2 regions of the Paenarthrobacter sp. AT5 genome follow, and region 1 is predicted to be linked to the other one. Evidence: riboswitches for the same ligand, from Rfam matches in the RefSeq annotation. Region 1 holds a riboswitch; the other holds the start of a gene.
What was found. Region 1 has a riboswitch for cyclic di-AMP ahead of RI444_RS22650 (M23 family metallopeptidase). Riboswitches for the same ligand answer to the same signal wherever they lie in the genome.
Positions count from the first base shown of each region.

Region 2: it holds a riboswitch for cyclic di-AMP, as region 1 does, so the genes downstream of both, RI444_RS04650 (C40 family peptidase) here and RI444_RS22650 (M23 family metallopeptidase) in region 1, are expected to answer to the same signal.

Region 1 covers NZ_CP136443.1:24,427-31,528, forward strand. The annotation lists gene RI444_RS22630 (metalloregulator ArsR/SmtB family transcription factor) at 1-75, shown strand, start outside; gene RI444_RS22635 (cytochrome c oxidase assembly protein) at 121-1,089, shown strand; gene RI444_RS22640 (cytochrome c biogenesis protein ResB) at 1,086-2,717, shown strand; gene RI444_RS22645 (SURF1 family protein) at 2,707-3,564, shown strand; cyclic di-AMP (ydaO/yuaA leader) riboswitch at 3,997-4,170, shown strand; gene RI444_RS22650 (M23 family metallopeptidase) at 4,174-5,001, shown strand; gene RI444_RS22655 (TrkH family potassium uptake protein) at 5,036-6,466, opposite strand; gene RI444_RS22660 (vitamin K epoxide reductase family protein) at 6,594-7,102, opposite strand, start outside.
Region 2 covers NZ_CP136441.1:978,561-985,662, forward strand. The annotation lists gene RI444_RS04640 (metal-dependent transcriptional regulator) at 1-431, shown strand, start outside; cyclic di-AMP (ydaO/yuaA leader) riboswitch at 661-904, shown strand; gene RI444_RS04645 (M23 family metallopeptidase) at 909-1,739, shown strand; cyclic di-AMP (ydaO/yuaA leader) riboswitch at 1,879-2,045, shown strand; gene RI444_RS04650 (C40 family peptidase) at 2,050-2,793, shown strand; gene RI444_RS04655 (NlpC/P60 family protein) at 2,888-3,676, shown strand; gene RI444_RS04660 (HNH endonuclease) at 3,898-4,398, shown strand; gene RI444_RS04665 (NTP transferase domain-containing protein) at 4,460-5,347, shown strand; gene RI444_RS04670 (molybdopterin molybdotransferase MoeA) at 5,344-6,702, shown strand; gene fdhD (formate dehydrogenase accessory sulfurtransferase FdhD) at 6,784-7,102, shown strand, end outside.

The DNA.
Region 1 (7,102 bases):
ATGCTGCTGGATCTGGGTCTCACGCACGTCGGACACGCGGGCCAGGACCGGCTGACAATGGTCAGCAACAACTAACACCGATCTCTGGCCTGGCCGGCTCGTCCGGACGGCGGTACTGACATGGGCAACCCTGGAGTCGAGGGCCCGGTCTGGCTTCCCTCGCTGCCGCCGTCGTTGGGGGAGTACCTCGCACCGAACCTCCAACCTGTTCCACTGATCCCCGCCTTGACGCTGCTCGCCGCTCTCTTCTACCTCGCCGGTGCCATCAGCCTTTGGCGGCAGGGCCGGCACTGGTCCCCGGTGCGCACCGCCTCCTTCCTGCTCGGTTGCCTGGCCATCATCGTCGTCATGGGCGCCGGCATCGAAGGGTACGGGTTGCGGATGTTCTCCATTTTCATGTTCCAGCAACTGACCCTGATGATGGCCGTCCCTCCCTTGCTGGTCATCGGATCCCCTGGCACCTTGTTGCTGCGGGCAACCCCACACGGCCGGTTCGGCCGACCGGTTCTGAAGTTTGCCCTCTGGGGCCTGCGTTCCCGCTGGGGCCGGCTGGCCATCCACCCGGCCTTCATGGTGCCCCTGTTTCTGCTCAGCTTCTACGGCGTGTACTTCTCCGGCCTCGCGGACCTTCTGCTGCCGAACTGGTACGGGCACGTCGGGCTGGAATTATTGTTCCTGGCCGCCGGGATCCTGTTCACTGTGCCTCTGATTTCCGCGGACCCGCTGCCGACCCGGCAAACACACTTCGGCCGCATGCTCGACATCTTTGCTGAGATGCCGTTGCACGCCTTTTTCGGGGTTGTCATCATGATGGCCACCGCCCCCATGGTCAAGTTCTTCGCCGCACCACCGGAAAGCTGGAACGTGGACCCGATGCAGGACCAGGGCCTGGCCGGCGGACTGGCATGGTCTTACGGGGAACTGCCAGGGGTGCTGCTGCTGATGTTCATCCTCGTGCGGTGGCAACGGGACGAGGCCCGCGGATGGGTCAAGGCGGACAAGACGGCCGCGGTGGCAGGGGACCCGGACCTGGACGCCTACAACGAATACCTGCGCCAACTGGCCAACCGTCCGGTACGCCAGCGATGACGGCACCTGACTCCGCGGCACCTGCCCGCACCAAGGAGAACGCCCTCCCGACCCCGCCGCCACTCGGAGCGGCGGGCATGATGCGCTGGGCCTGGACCCAGCTGACCAGCATGCGCACGGCCCTGTTCCTGCTGCTATTGCTGGCCATCGCCGCCGTGCCGGGATCACTCTTCCCACAACGTCCGGCCAACCCCTCGCTCGTCACCCAGTACATCAAGGACCGCCCTGACTACGGCCCGGCCCTGGATGCGCTGCAGCTTTTCGACGTCTATTCCTCGGCCTGGTTCTCGGCCATCTATATCCTGCTGTTCATCTCCCTGATCGGTTGTGTCATACCGAGGGCCCGCGCCCACTACAGGGCCATGCGTTCGCACCCGCCACGTACCCCGAAGCGGCTCTCCCGGCTGCCGGAGTACGGCACCTTGGTGCTGCCTGCCGAGGCCGGGATCCCCGCCGCGGCCGCCATCGCCGACGCGGCCGCTGCGCTGAAGAAGCGCGGCTACCGCGTCGAAGTCAGGGCTGAGGAGGAAGCGATGCCGTCGCTGGGTGCAGAGCGAGGCTTCCTGAAGGAGGCCGGGAACCTCGTGTTCCACACCTCGCTGATCGGCGTTCTGATCTGTGTGGCCATTGGCGGGCTGTTCGGGTTCCGGGGACAGAAGATCCTGATCGAAGGCGATACCTTCGTCAACACGCTTGTGGGCTACGACAACTTCGCGCCGGGAACCAACTTCCAATCCTCGTGGCTGGAGCCGTTCACGATCACGTTGGATACGTTCGCGGTCCGTTTCGACAGGGAATCGACCACACAGTTCGGCCAGCCCATTGATTTCACCGCCCAGCTGAGAACCCGGGATGCACCCGGCGCGGACCAGGAACCCCGGACGCTGAAGGTCAATGACCCTGTCTACTTCGGGGAGGTGGGCGTCTTTTTGGTCGGCAACGGTTACGCACCGGTCATCACCGTCCGGGACGGCAACGGCGATACAGCATTCAGTGGCCCCGTCGTTGCCATCCCGAACGATGGCGTCTACACTTCAACGGTTGTCGTCAAGGTTCCGGATGCCCGTCCGTCGCAACTGGGTTTCGTGGGATTCTTCCTGCCTTCCGCCATCAAGAACGAGGAAGGCGTTGCCTACAGCTTCGACCCGGATCCGCTGAACCCCCAGCTGAACCTGAATTCCTACTACGGCGACCTGGGCCTGGACACCGGCGTACCGCAAAATGTCTACAACCTCGATGTGAAGGGGTTGACCCAGCTTAACGGCCGGGAATTGCCCACCAAGGGCATCACGCTCTCACCGGGCGGCACGTACACGCTGCCCGAAGGCAAGGGAAGCATCAGCTTCGATGGCCTCAAACGCTACATCGGCGTGGACATCCGCAGCACCCCCGGACAGACCGGCGTTTTGGTCTTCTCGGTGATGGCAGTTGCGGGCCTGATGGCCTCGCTGTACGTGAACCGCCGCAGGGTCTGGGTCCGCGCCGGAACCCACGATGACGGACGGACGATGGTCGAATACGGTCTCCTGGCCCGCGGCGAGGACCACCGTCTTGCCGCCGAAGCGACGGCAGTCCGCGCAATGCTGGCCGGGCAGTGGCAGCTCCAGGAGGAATCCCGTGGCGTATAGGTTCCTGCTGTCCTGGCGTTGGGCCGGTTTCCTGTTGATGGCGGCACTGTTCGCCGCTGCCTGCATTGGACTGGGGAACTGGCAGATGGATCGTCGGAACCAGGCCGTGACCGAGATCCGCAGGGTCCAGGAGAACTACGACAAAGCCCCCGTGCCGTTCAAGGACGCCCGCGCATACTTCGCCGTCGCCGACCCAGAGGCGAAGTGGACGACCGTATCGGTCACTGGCCGGTACCTTGCGCAAGACCAGAGAATCGTCAGGAACCGGCCCAACAATTCCGCGGCCGGATACGAGGTGCTGGTCCCGTTCCGGTTGAGCTCCGGTGAGACGATCGCGATCAACAGAGGATGGCTGCCGATAGGCAACGACCGGCCCGGATACCCCGACGCGGTGCCCGGCCCACCAACCGGAGAGGTTGCGGCGGTCGTCCGGATCAAACCGTCCGAACCTGACCTTGGCCGTGACGCACCTGAGGGCCAGCTGGCCAGCATTGACCTGACCAATTACGAGATGCAACTGGATTACCCGCTCATGACGGGCAGCTACGGGGTCATGGCCTCGGAGTCCCCACAACCATCTGTGACCCCCCAGCAGCTCGCCGCACCGGCGGTCAAGGAAGGGTCGAACCTGTCCTACGCCCTGCAATGGATCACCTTCGGGATCCTGGCATTCGTCGGCTTCGGATACATGGCACGGCAACAGGCCCGGATCGGTCGCGAGGAACGCGACCTGCCGGACGACATGGCGGACACAGCTGAAGCCGTTCAGCAGCCCAGGACGCCATCCCGGCGCAAACGCTCCGGCTCCGAAGAAGAAGACGCTCTTCTGGACTCGATGGGCCTCTAAACCCCTCAGCAATGGGCAGGACGACAGCGGCATCCAGGCCGTCGTACCGAAGCCCCGCGCCCGGTGGGTGGGTGGTCCGGGCTTATCTGCTGCCGCAGAAAGAACCGCGCCCGTTCCGGGCGCCAGCAGACCCTGTAGCTGGTTCCGAGGTGCTCTCCAGCACCGGGGCCCCGACACCTGGGCCCCAGTGTGCGGTACGTCGGGAACCGGAACCATCCGGAGGTGGAGTTCGTTGATGCCATCAGCTGCTCATCTGAAAAGACGCCCACATGTTGCTTGGCATGGGCGTCGGAGGCAGGCACGCGACCCGGGCGCCAGCATCCGAACCACACACGCTGTGTCACGAAATTGTAACGATGAGCCTTTGCAGCTACTATTAGTTCAGGTTTTTCTGTACTAAAACCCTTGATGCCGCACGCTCAGCCCCGCCGGTGGTATCAAACGACTATCCCTTTTCACGGCGGGGGTGGAGGACCCAGAATCGGCAGCCAGCCTGCCTTGGGGTGAAGCCGCGACGTCGGTGGCCAGGTGGCCGCAGGGGTGCGGCCGGGCATTTTCCTTGGCCCGAACCCGACAGCTAACTTCGCAGGCGAACCGAAAGGATCCCCCATGACTTCCCCATCCCCCCATGGCCGGCGCCGAAAACCAACCTCCGGTCCCTTCCCCCGGGCGGCCGCTGCAACGACTCCCCGGGCTGTCCCGCAGCACCGGGATGTGCCAGCTGCCAGGCCGGTCGGGAATCGGCGCAAACAGGTCGCAACTGCCGCCACGCTGAGCGTCGCCGCGATTTTGACCGCCTCACTCACCGCCGCCCATGCCGGCCCGGCCCCCACCGGCACCGGTCCCGCAGTGCAAGCCCCAGCGGCAAAGGCTTCCAGTGCACCGGTTCAGGCCTCCGCCGGGGCATCCATCAGCTATGAACGGCCGGCTGTCACCACCGAGCAAGCTCCATTGCCACTGCCGGCCAAGACCCAGGTTGCAGCAGCGGGCGCGGCAGCTCCAAAGACTGCCGCAGCCGCACCGGCTGCTTCTGCACCCGCAGCTTCCTCGGCCCGGCTCGGCGCGCCGCTGGCCAGCATGTCGGTCACTTCGCCGTTCGGTATCCGCTCCAGCCCGATCAGCGGCTCCGGGGAACTACATACCGGCTTGGACCTCGTGGCAGCGTGCCAGACCGCGGTGTACGCCGCCGGGGCTGGAAAGGTCGTGGAGGCCGGTTGGTCGGCCTACGGGGGCGGAAACAGGATTGTGGTGGACCACGGTAACGGCTTAAAGAGTACGTATAACCATTTGGCGTCCATCGAAACCTCTGTCGGAGCGACCGTGGCCGCCGGCCAGCGGCTTGCCGCTGCCGGGACGACCGGGGCCTCTACCGGCTGCCACCTGCACTTCGAGGTGCTTCTTAACGGGCAGACCGTGAACCCGCAGGGCTGGATGTGACCCGGGAAGCCAAGACCGCCCACCTCGGGGTGCGCTAGCCAATGATCGGCCGCTCTTCGGGGTAGTGGTACAACTGGCTGCGTTGGCGCAGTGCCAGTGCGGCGGCCAGAGTGACGGTGCCGACGCGGCCGGCGAACATCAGCGCCGACAGCACGTACGCCCCTGACGGCGGCAGCTCGGCACTGAGGTTGGTGCTCAGTCCTACGGTGGCGAAGGCCGAGATGGTCTCGAACAGTACCCGGTCAAGGGAAGCCCCGCTGATCTGCAGGAGCAGAAAGGCGGCGACCGAAACAAGCGTGGCCCCGGCGACGATCACCGAGATGGCGACCCGCATGGTGCCCTGGGGGATGGTGCGGCCATAGACCTTCACGTCGGCATCGCCACGGGCTTCGGCCACGATGGCCAGGAACATGACGGCAATGGTGGTCACCTTGATGCCCCCGGCCGTGGAGGCCGAGCCGCCGCCGGCGAACATGAGCGCGTCAGTGAGGAGCATCGTGGTGGATTCCATCTGGTTCTGGTCCACCAGGTTGAACCCGCCGGAGCGCGTCATGACCGAGGCGAAGAGCGAATGGATGACCTTCTCACCGGCCCCTAAGTTACCGATAGTCCGGACGTTGTCCCACTCCATGACTGCCCACAGGACCGCGCCGGCCGCGAGCAGGATAAGGGAGACCTGGATGGTGAGCTTGGTGTGGAGGTTCCACTTTTTCCAGTTGAGCCCGTTTTGCTGCAGCACCATGACCACGGGAAAGCCGAGGCTGCCCAGGAAAACACCCAGCATCAGCGGAACCAGAATCCAAAGGTCGGTCTCGTAAGGGACGATCCCGTCCGAATGGGGTGTGAACCCGGCGTTGTTGAACGACGAGATGGAATAGAAGACACCGTGCCACACGGCTTGCCAGAACGGCTCGCCGAGGACCAGGAACCGGGGGATCAGGGCGAGGGCCAGCGCCCCTTCGATGACCACGGAGGTCACGATGACAATCCGGAGAAGGGTACCGACTTCACCGAGCCTTCCGGCGTTGTTCATGGCTTCCTGGGCGATGAGCTTGCCGCGCACGCCCAGGCGCTTGCTGACCATCAGCGCCAGCAGGGACGCGAGCGTCAGCGTGCCTAAACCCCCGACGAAGATGCCCAGCAAGATGACGAGCTGCCCGAAAAAGGACCAGTGCGTGGCGGTGGACACCACGGTCAGGCCGGTGACGCAGACGCTGGAAACGGCCGTGAACATGGCTTGGTGCAAGGGTGTTGACTCACCGGATGCAGAGGACGCCGGAAGCGTCAGCAACCCGGTAAAGAGCAGAATCACCACCACGAAGGCGCTGAAGGCGAGGCGGGCCGGGGAGGTGTTGGCAATGTTGTCGATGAGGTCGCGCAGGCCGGTCAGGATTCCGGTGCCCTCGCGGTCCGACAGACCTGGCCCCAGGATGGCGGGCCTGGGCTTTGGCTGTTTCTGGACCATGGGCATTCCTCGATTGGCGGGGCGATGAAGGTTTGGGGTCCGTTAACCCTGGTCCGATGAATCTCAGCGGTTCCGTGTCCGCGGCCGGGCCTCCGCGGGATTTCGGCGGCGGACTCCGGGTCCTTCCTTAGAAACCGGAGGTGCCTATGAAGATGTGAAGGAAGGCGAAGAAGATGGTCGCGGTCACGGCCACGTAGAGCAGGGCGGTGATGATCCAGCCGGACTCGCTCACGATGCGCGCAGCCCGGGCAGGTACCTTGATGATTCCGTGGTCGAGGTTCCGGGCCGTGATCCAGACGAAGAGGGGAATCATTGCGGCCCAGACGATCATGCAGAAGGGGCAGAGGATGTGGATCGAGTACAGAGCCTGGGACCACAGCCACACGACGAAGGCAAAACCAAGTGTGACCCCGCCCTGGAGCCCTGCCCAGTACCAGGGCGCAAAGGTGGCTCCGGAGAGCAGCGCCATGCCGGTGGTGATGATGACAGCGAACGCCACGATCCCGATGAACATGTTGGGAAAGCCGAACACCGAACTCTGCCAGGTCTGCATGACCTGGCCGCAGGAAATCCAGGGGTTGATGTCGCAGGCGGTTTGGTATCCGGGGTCTTTGAGTACCTCGAGTTTCTCCAGTA
Region 2 (7,102 bases), on a different replicon from region 1:
TCATAGGCCTGGACTGGGCGTACGTCCATGACGAAGCGTGCCGCTGGGAGCACGTGATGAGCGAACGCGTGGAACGCAGGCTGTATGAACTGCTGGAGCATCCCACGCAATCCCCGTACGGGAACCCGATTCCCGGCCTGGAGGCCCTGGGCGGCCTCGCTGTCCAAGCTCCCTTCCGCCCGGACGTCAACCTCCTGCAGGCAATGGATGGTTATGCTGACGACTCCCGCGTTGTGGTGAGCCGGCTCGCCGAGCCCATCCAGGTCGAGCCCGAACTCCTGACCCAGCTGGACGAGGGCGGCATCCGTCCGGGTGCGGCCGTTTCCCTGGAGCGCGTGGGGGACTATATCTCCGTCCGGGTGCCGGGGATTGAAGGGGCCCTCGAGCTGCCGCCGGAAGTAGCTGCCCACGTATTCGTGGCAGTCGGCTAGCAAGCGAAAGGCCGGCCGGGTGCAGGCGTTCACTCCATGTGGGCGCCTTTGCCTTGCCATGGGCGTGGTTGATCTCACGTCACGCCGCCGCGCGGCGGTGTGACCTGCGGTTTCCGCGGATAGGTGATAAGGGGAGCGGGCAAAAAACGACCGCCCTGTAGATAACGAATTTATTACCGCGGGCCTTAATCCCCTATAGTTATCTACTAGCGCCGATATCAAAGCGTTACCTGATCTGGAGCCGAGCTCTGCCAGCAGATCAGGGGTGTTAAACATCTACTGGCAGAGGCGGGGGAACCACAATCGGCTGCCTAGAGAAGCAGCCTTGGGGTGAAGTCCGCAGCAGCAGTGCCTTACTTACGCAATTCCCTCCTGGGATACCTGTGTGCCGTGAGCGCTGCGTGCGGGCCGGGTCTTTGCACTCTCTGATCCGAATCCGACAGCTAACTTCGCAGGCTTTTGAGAGAGGAACAGAGTTTGACTTCGCAGAACGTCAGGGGCCGTCGACGCGCTACCGGCCCCGCTACTGAGCTGCGGCCAGCCCGCGTAGTATCGGAGATCCGGCCCCGCGACACCCAGCGTCAGGTGCGCCGCCGTAAGAGCCCGATGCGCCAGGTGGCCGATTTCGCAGCAGCCAGTGGTGTAGGGCAGAAGGCCGGCGTAGCACTCGCTGCTACCGGTCTTGCGCTCACTGTCGGCCTGCCTGCAACGAGTCCCGTCATGGCCACGTCCGAGTCCGGGCAGACTGAGGCCGCACTGGCTGTGGGCGGCGGGAGCCAGCCAGAGGTCTCCGCGGAAGCGTCCGCCAAGATCGACTTCAGCCGCGCCGCGGTGGCAACCAAGGCGGATCCCGACGGCAAGCTCAAGCAGTTGCTGAGCGCCCAGTCCGTGGGAAGCATCCAGGCCAGCTCCTCCAAGGGCACCATGGCCAGCCCGTTGGACACCCTCAGCACCGCATCACCGTTCGGCTACCGCATCAGCCCGCTGACAGGCGGCAGCGGCGATTTCCACCGCGGCCAGGACTTCGTGGCCCAGTGCGGCACGGCAGTCCACGCTGCTGCGGCGGGCAAGGTCACCTTTGCGGGTTGGCACGAATACGGTGGAGGCAACCGCGTGGTGGTGGACCATGGCAACGGCCTGGAAACCACCTACAACCACTTGTCGTCATTCAACGTCAAGGTCGGCGACACCGTGAATCGCGGAGACACCGTTGCCTTGAGCGGCACCACGGGCGCTTCCACCGGCTGCCACCTCCACTTCGAAGTCCAGGTCAACGGCGAAGTCGTCGACCCCATGGGCTGGCTCTAACCCGAGTTGATGGTCGTCTCTCGCATTCTTGACACGCCCCGTGATCTGAATGTGACATTTGCGTTCAACTGTTGTACCGTACAAAGCGCATCGGCTTTTTAGGGGGCCGATGCACTTGGGTGGATTGCCTAGCTCTGCCACCACTCAAGGTCCGTTCGCATAATTCGTCTGGCAGGGGCGGGGGAACCAATTTTGGTCTTCGAAAGAGGGCCTTGGGGTTAAGTCACAAACGCTTCCAACGGCGTGTGGCCGGATGACTCCCATCCGAATCCGACAGCTCACCTCGCAGGCATTGGGAGAGGCTACCTTCGTGTCATCACGCACTACTTCTGCGCGCCACCGCGCCCAGACGGTTACCCCGTTGAACACTCTTTCCAAGGCTGTTTCAGCGAATGCCGGAACCGTCGGCCGCCAGGCCGCAGTCCTTGCAGCAGCATCGGGCTTGGTCCTCAGCGTCGGCCTTCCTGCCCAGGCAGCGGATACTGACGTTTCCAAGGCTGAGTCCAGCGCACAGCAGCTGGTGACTACCGCCGTCGTCACGGCGGAACCAACCGCCACTGTTTCCTTTGAGAGCCCCGTTGTGGTTACCAAGGAAGCCCCCAAGATCCAGCGCGCTTCCCAGACCACGCAGCGCTCCCAGGCGAACGGCAACCAGAATGCCGGCCAGGGCGAGGGCGCAGTCACCGCCAAGTCCGCCGGCTCCAAGGATTCCGCGGCCAGCGCCGCGGCTTCGGGCCTCGCAGCAATCGCGTACACCGGCATCGGCCACCCGTACGTCTGGGGCGGCACCACCCCCAACGGTTGGGACTGCTCCGGCTTCACCCAGTGGGTTTACGCGCAGGCCGGCATCAGCATCCCCCGCGTCAATGCATGGACCGCCATGAAGCCCACCAGCACTCCCGCTCCCGGCGACCTCGTCATGCAGAACGGCGGTGCCCACGTTGGCATTTACGTCGGCAACGGCATGATGGTCAGCGCCCTGAACCCCAGCCAGGGCACGCTGCTTCACTCGGTAGCTTCTACCGGAACCTCCTCCTTCTTCACCCTGCGCTAAAAACCGTCCAGGTAAGCCAGCGCGCCCCCCGGGTGCTGGCCTGCCCATGACCCGCGTGCTTCCCAGCAGCACGCGGAAACGAAAAGAGATCATCATGACCAGTGCAAACAAGGTTGCGCGGCACCGGGCCGAGGCTCCCAAGACCAGCTCACTTGCCGTGATTGCAAAGGCAGTTTCGGTGAACGCCGGTGGCGTCGGCCGCCAGGCAGCCGTCATCGCCGCGGCTTCGGGCTTGGTCCTGACCAGTGGCGTTGCTGCCAATGCGGCGGATACCAATGTGGATCGCGAGTCCACCTCAACCACCTCCCTGGACATCCAGTCCGTCGTGCAGTCCACCATCGCCGCTGACTCCACCGTTGCCATCTCCTACGAGAGCCCGGTTGTCACCACGGTCGAGGCGCCCGCGCCCGTCGTGGAGAAAGCCCCGGCCAAGGCTGAAGCGAAGAGCTCCGCACAGGAAGCCACTGCCTCAGCTTCCAACGCTGCTGGCGGCGCAACCGTGGCAGTCAGCAACGCTGCACCGGCAGCAAAGGCTCCGGCTGCTTCCAGTGGCCTCGGTGCGGCCATTGCCGCTGCAGCCTACGCCCAGCTCGGCGTGACCCAGGACTGCACCATGTTGGTCACCAACTCCCTCGCAGCCGTGGGTATCAACTTCCATGACTGGCCTGCGGGTTACCTTTCCCTTGGACGTACGGTCAGCGCAGCGGAAGCCCAGCCGGGCGACCTCGCTTACTACGCCAACGGTGGTCTGGCCGGACAGGCCCACATCGCCGTCTACGTCGGCAACGGCATGGCAGTGCATGGCGGATGGAACGGATCCACCACTGCTCTGTTCAGCGTCAACGTCGGCTCGGGTCCGGTCTTCATCCGGGTCAACGGCTGATCGAACTTTGAGGAAATACCCCGCAGGTTTCACCTGCGGGGTATTTCCGTCTTAAGGGGCAGGACCGGGGCCTGTGGGCGACATCACAAGCTAATTCCACTGATAATTCGTTGATATGGCATATAAGTGCTTACTCTTATGGTGTCGATCCACAGCCCGTACATGCAGAGGGCAGCCGGCCCTCGTGCCCCTGGCGGGTGCGGCCGTTAAGAGGTACGTGCATGCGCACACTCGTTCTGAATGCTGGATATGAACCGCTGGCGGTAGTTACCTTCCGCCGGGCGCTGGTCCTTGTGCTCACCGGAAAAGCAAGCGTAGTGGCCGAAGGCGACGAACCTGTCGTCGGGCCGCAGGAGATTCTGGGACGCCCGTCCGTGATCCTCCTCAATCGCTACATCCGGCCGCGGTACAACAGGATTACGGCCGTCAGCCGGCGCGGAGTTCTCCGCCGCGACGGCCACCGCTGCGCCTACTGCGGTAAGACAGCCCACACCATAGACCACGTCCACCCCAAATCCAGGGGCGGCGCGGATTCCTGGGAAAACCTGGTTGCGGCGTGCTTGAAATGCAATAACGCCAAGAGCGACCACACGCCGGCAGAGATGGGTTGGAAACTCCGTTTCACACCCGGCGTCCCCTCCGGAACCATGTGGCAGATCAAAGAACTCGAGAAGCCTGCGCCGGACTGGGATCCGTTCCTCTTGCCGGAATCCGCTGCCTGATTGATGTGCGTCCGCCCTATGCGGCACCGGTAATCCTGTGCGGCACCGGTAATCTGGGCGAATGGAGTTCAACGCAGTGATCTTGGCGGGTGGCAGGGCCACCCGCCTTGGCGGTGTGCCCAAACCTTCGCTGACCTACGACGGCGCCACCCTGCTTTCGCATGCCCTGGACGCAGCCAGGGGTGCTGTGGCAACCGTAGTGGTGGGCCCCGATCCCGGCACGTTGCCGCCCGGCGTGCTGACTGCACGGGAGGAACCTGTATTCGCCGGTCCTGCTGCGGCGATTGCCGTAGGACTGGCTGCCCTGGCGGATCGGGGGCCCGCCCCTTGGACCCTGGTCCTCGCGTGCGACATGCCGCATGCCTCCCGCGGTGTGCAAGCGTTGTTGGCTGCCCTTATTGCCACGCCGAAGACCGAGGGTGCCATCGCCGTGTCCCCGGACGGGCGCAAGCAGCCGTTGCTGGGGATCTACAGCACACGGGCCATGGAAAGGGAAGTGGCCCTGGCCTCGGAAGGGGGAGGGTTAACGAACTCTTCAGTGTTCCGCCTGCTTGCTAGGCTGAAGGTGATGGCGGTGCCTGTTCCCAGCGGTTCCACGGATGATGTGGACACGTGGGCGGACGCCGCGGTACTGGGCATAGACAAACAGCAGGAGGCGGACGTGAAGAGCCAGGAAGAGACTCTCGAGGAATGGTGCCGCATGCTGCTGCAGGCATTCGAGCTTGAAGGCGTCGAGGTGGATGTCAACGAGGTCCTCGCCGTTGCTGGCGTTGCGGCGCATTCCGTGGTGCGTCCCGCTGCACCCCTGACCACGTTCATTGCCGGCTATGCGGCCGGAATGGCCCGGGGAATCGGGCAAGCCAACGACGACGCGGCCATGAGTGCAGCCCTCGGCCTGGCACGCCAAGTGGCCAAGCAATACCCGGAGCCCGGGGCAGAATCGGAATGACCGCGGCCCCGGAACAGGGCCACCACGCGGCACATACCTGGCAGGAGGCCCGGCAGCGCGCCTTTGAGGTTGCTGCTCCCATCCCCGCGAGCCCCGTTCCCCTGAGGGCTGCGCTCGGTCGGACGCTTTCCTCGGATGTATTGGCTCTCCAAGACATGCCCCACTATGCCTCGTCCGCCATGGATGGGTGGGCTGTCAACGGCAGCGGACCCTGGATACTGAGCGAACCGGGGCAGCGCCTTGCCCCGCACCAGGCCAGCCCGATCGTTACCGGCGGGCTCATTCCGCCCGGGGCCAAGGCAGTGCTGCGCAGCGAGAGCGGCGTCATCACCACGGACGACGACGGCCTGCCGATACTTGGGCTCGGCGGAGCCGCCAAACCGGGGGAGCCCCGCAACGGGCAGCACATCCGCAAAGCCGCGGAGGAAGCAGCCGGGGGCGAGGTCCTGATCAAGGCCGGGGCGGTCCTGAATCCCGCCCATGTTGCCCTGGCGGCCTTGGCCGGACTGGACGAGGTGGAGGTGCTCGGCAAGCCGCTGGTCCGTTTCCTCTTGACGGGTTCCGAAGTGGTTGACCAGGGCATGCCCGGCCCGGGCCAGGTCAGGGACACCTTCGGTCCGCAGCTTGGCGGGGTGGTTGAGCTTCTTGGCGGCATAGCGGGGGATCAGGTCAGGGTCGGCGACAGCTACGAAGATTGGCTTGCCGCCCTGGAGGACGTTGAACCGGACGTCCCCCAAGAAGCCGCGGGGTTGGCGGACGTGGACGCGGAGCCGCCGGCCGACGTCGTGATCACCACGGGCGGTACCGGCCGCTCCGGTACCGACCACTTCCGGAAAGCGGTCGCAGAGCTCGGCGGAACGCTGCTGATCGACGGCATCGCCATGCGCCCGGGGCACCCCGCTGTTTTGGCGGAGCTTCCGGATGGACGGTTCGTCCTGGGCCTTCCCGGCAACCCGTTGGCCGCCATGATGGCATTGTTCACAGTGGGTGGACCGCTGCTGGCCGCCTTGGGGCATGGCAGCATGCCGGAAACCGGCGAGGTGCCCTCCGGAGCCATGATCGACGCCGACCCCGGACGCACCCGGTTGATGCCGTTCAAACTGGTGTACGGTTTGGCCTCACCCGCCCAACATGCAGGGCCGGGAATGATGAGGGGGCTCGCCAACGCAGACGGCGTCATGGTGGTGCCGCCGCATGGAGTCCAACTCGGCGAGCTGGTGCAGGCGTTCGCGCTCCCATGGGGCAAGCCGCTGCCCGTGCCAAAGCCGCCGGAGGAAAAGCCGCGCAAGGCGCCTGGGCGAGGCCAGCGGAAGGGTCCCCAGGGGCCGGTCGACTGGAGCGCGCTCGACGCTTGACGCCCGCGGGTGGAACCAAGTGGCCAGCAGGCAACAGGCTTGCCATGATGGACACATGAACCAGGAGAAGGGAGCCTGATCATGGGACGCGTTACCCAACGCCGCAAGATCCATAAGTTCGTCCTGGACGGCTCACCACAAGCGCTGGAACACCCGGTCCGCTTCAAGGAAGACGTCCTCGCAGTGGAGGAACCACTGGAGATCCGGCTGGGGGAGATGTCCTTCGCGGTGACCATGCGGACGCCGGGGGACGACTTCGACCTCGTTGCCGGCTTCCTTGTCTCCGAAGGCATCATCTCCGAACCCGGCCAGCTGGTCTCCGAGCGGTTCTGCGCGGGGGAGGACGAGGACGGAGTACAGACCTTCAACGTGGTGGACGCCCAACTGCGTCCCGACGTCG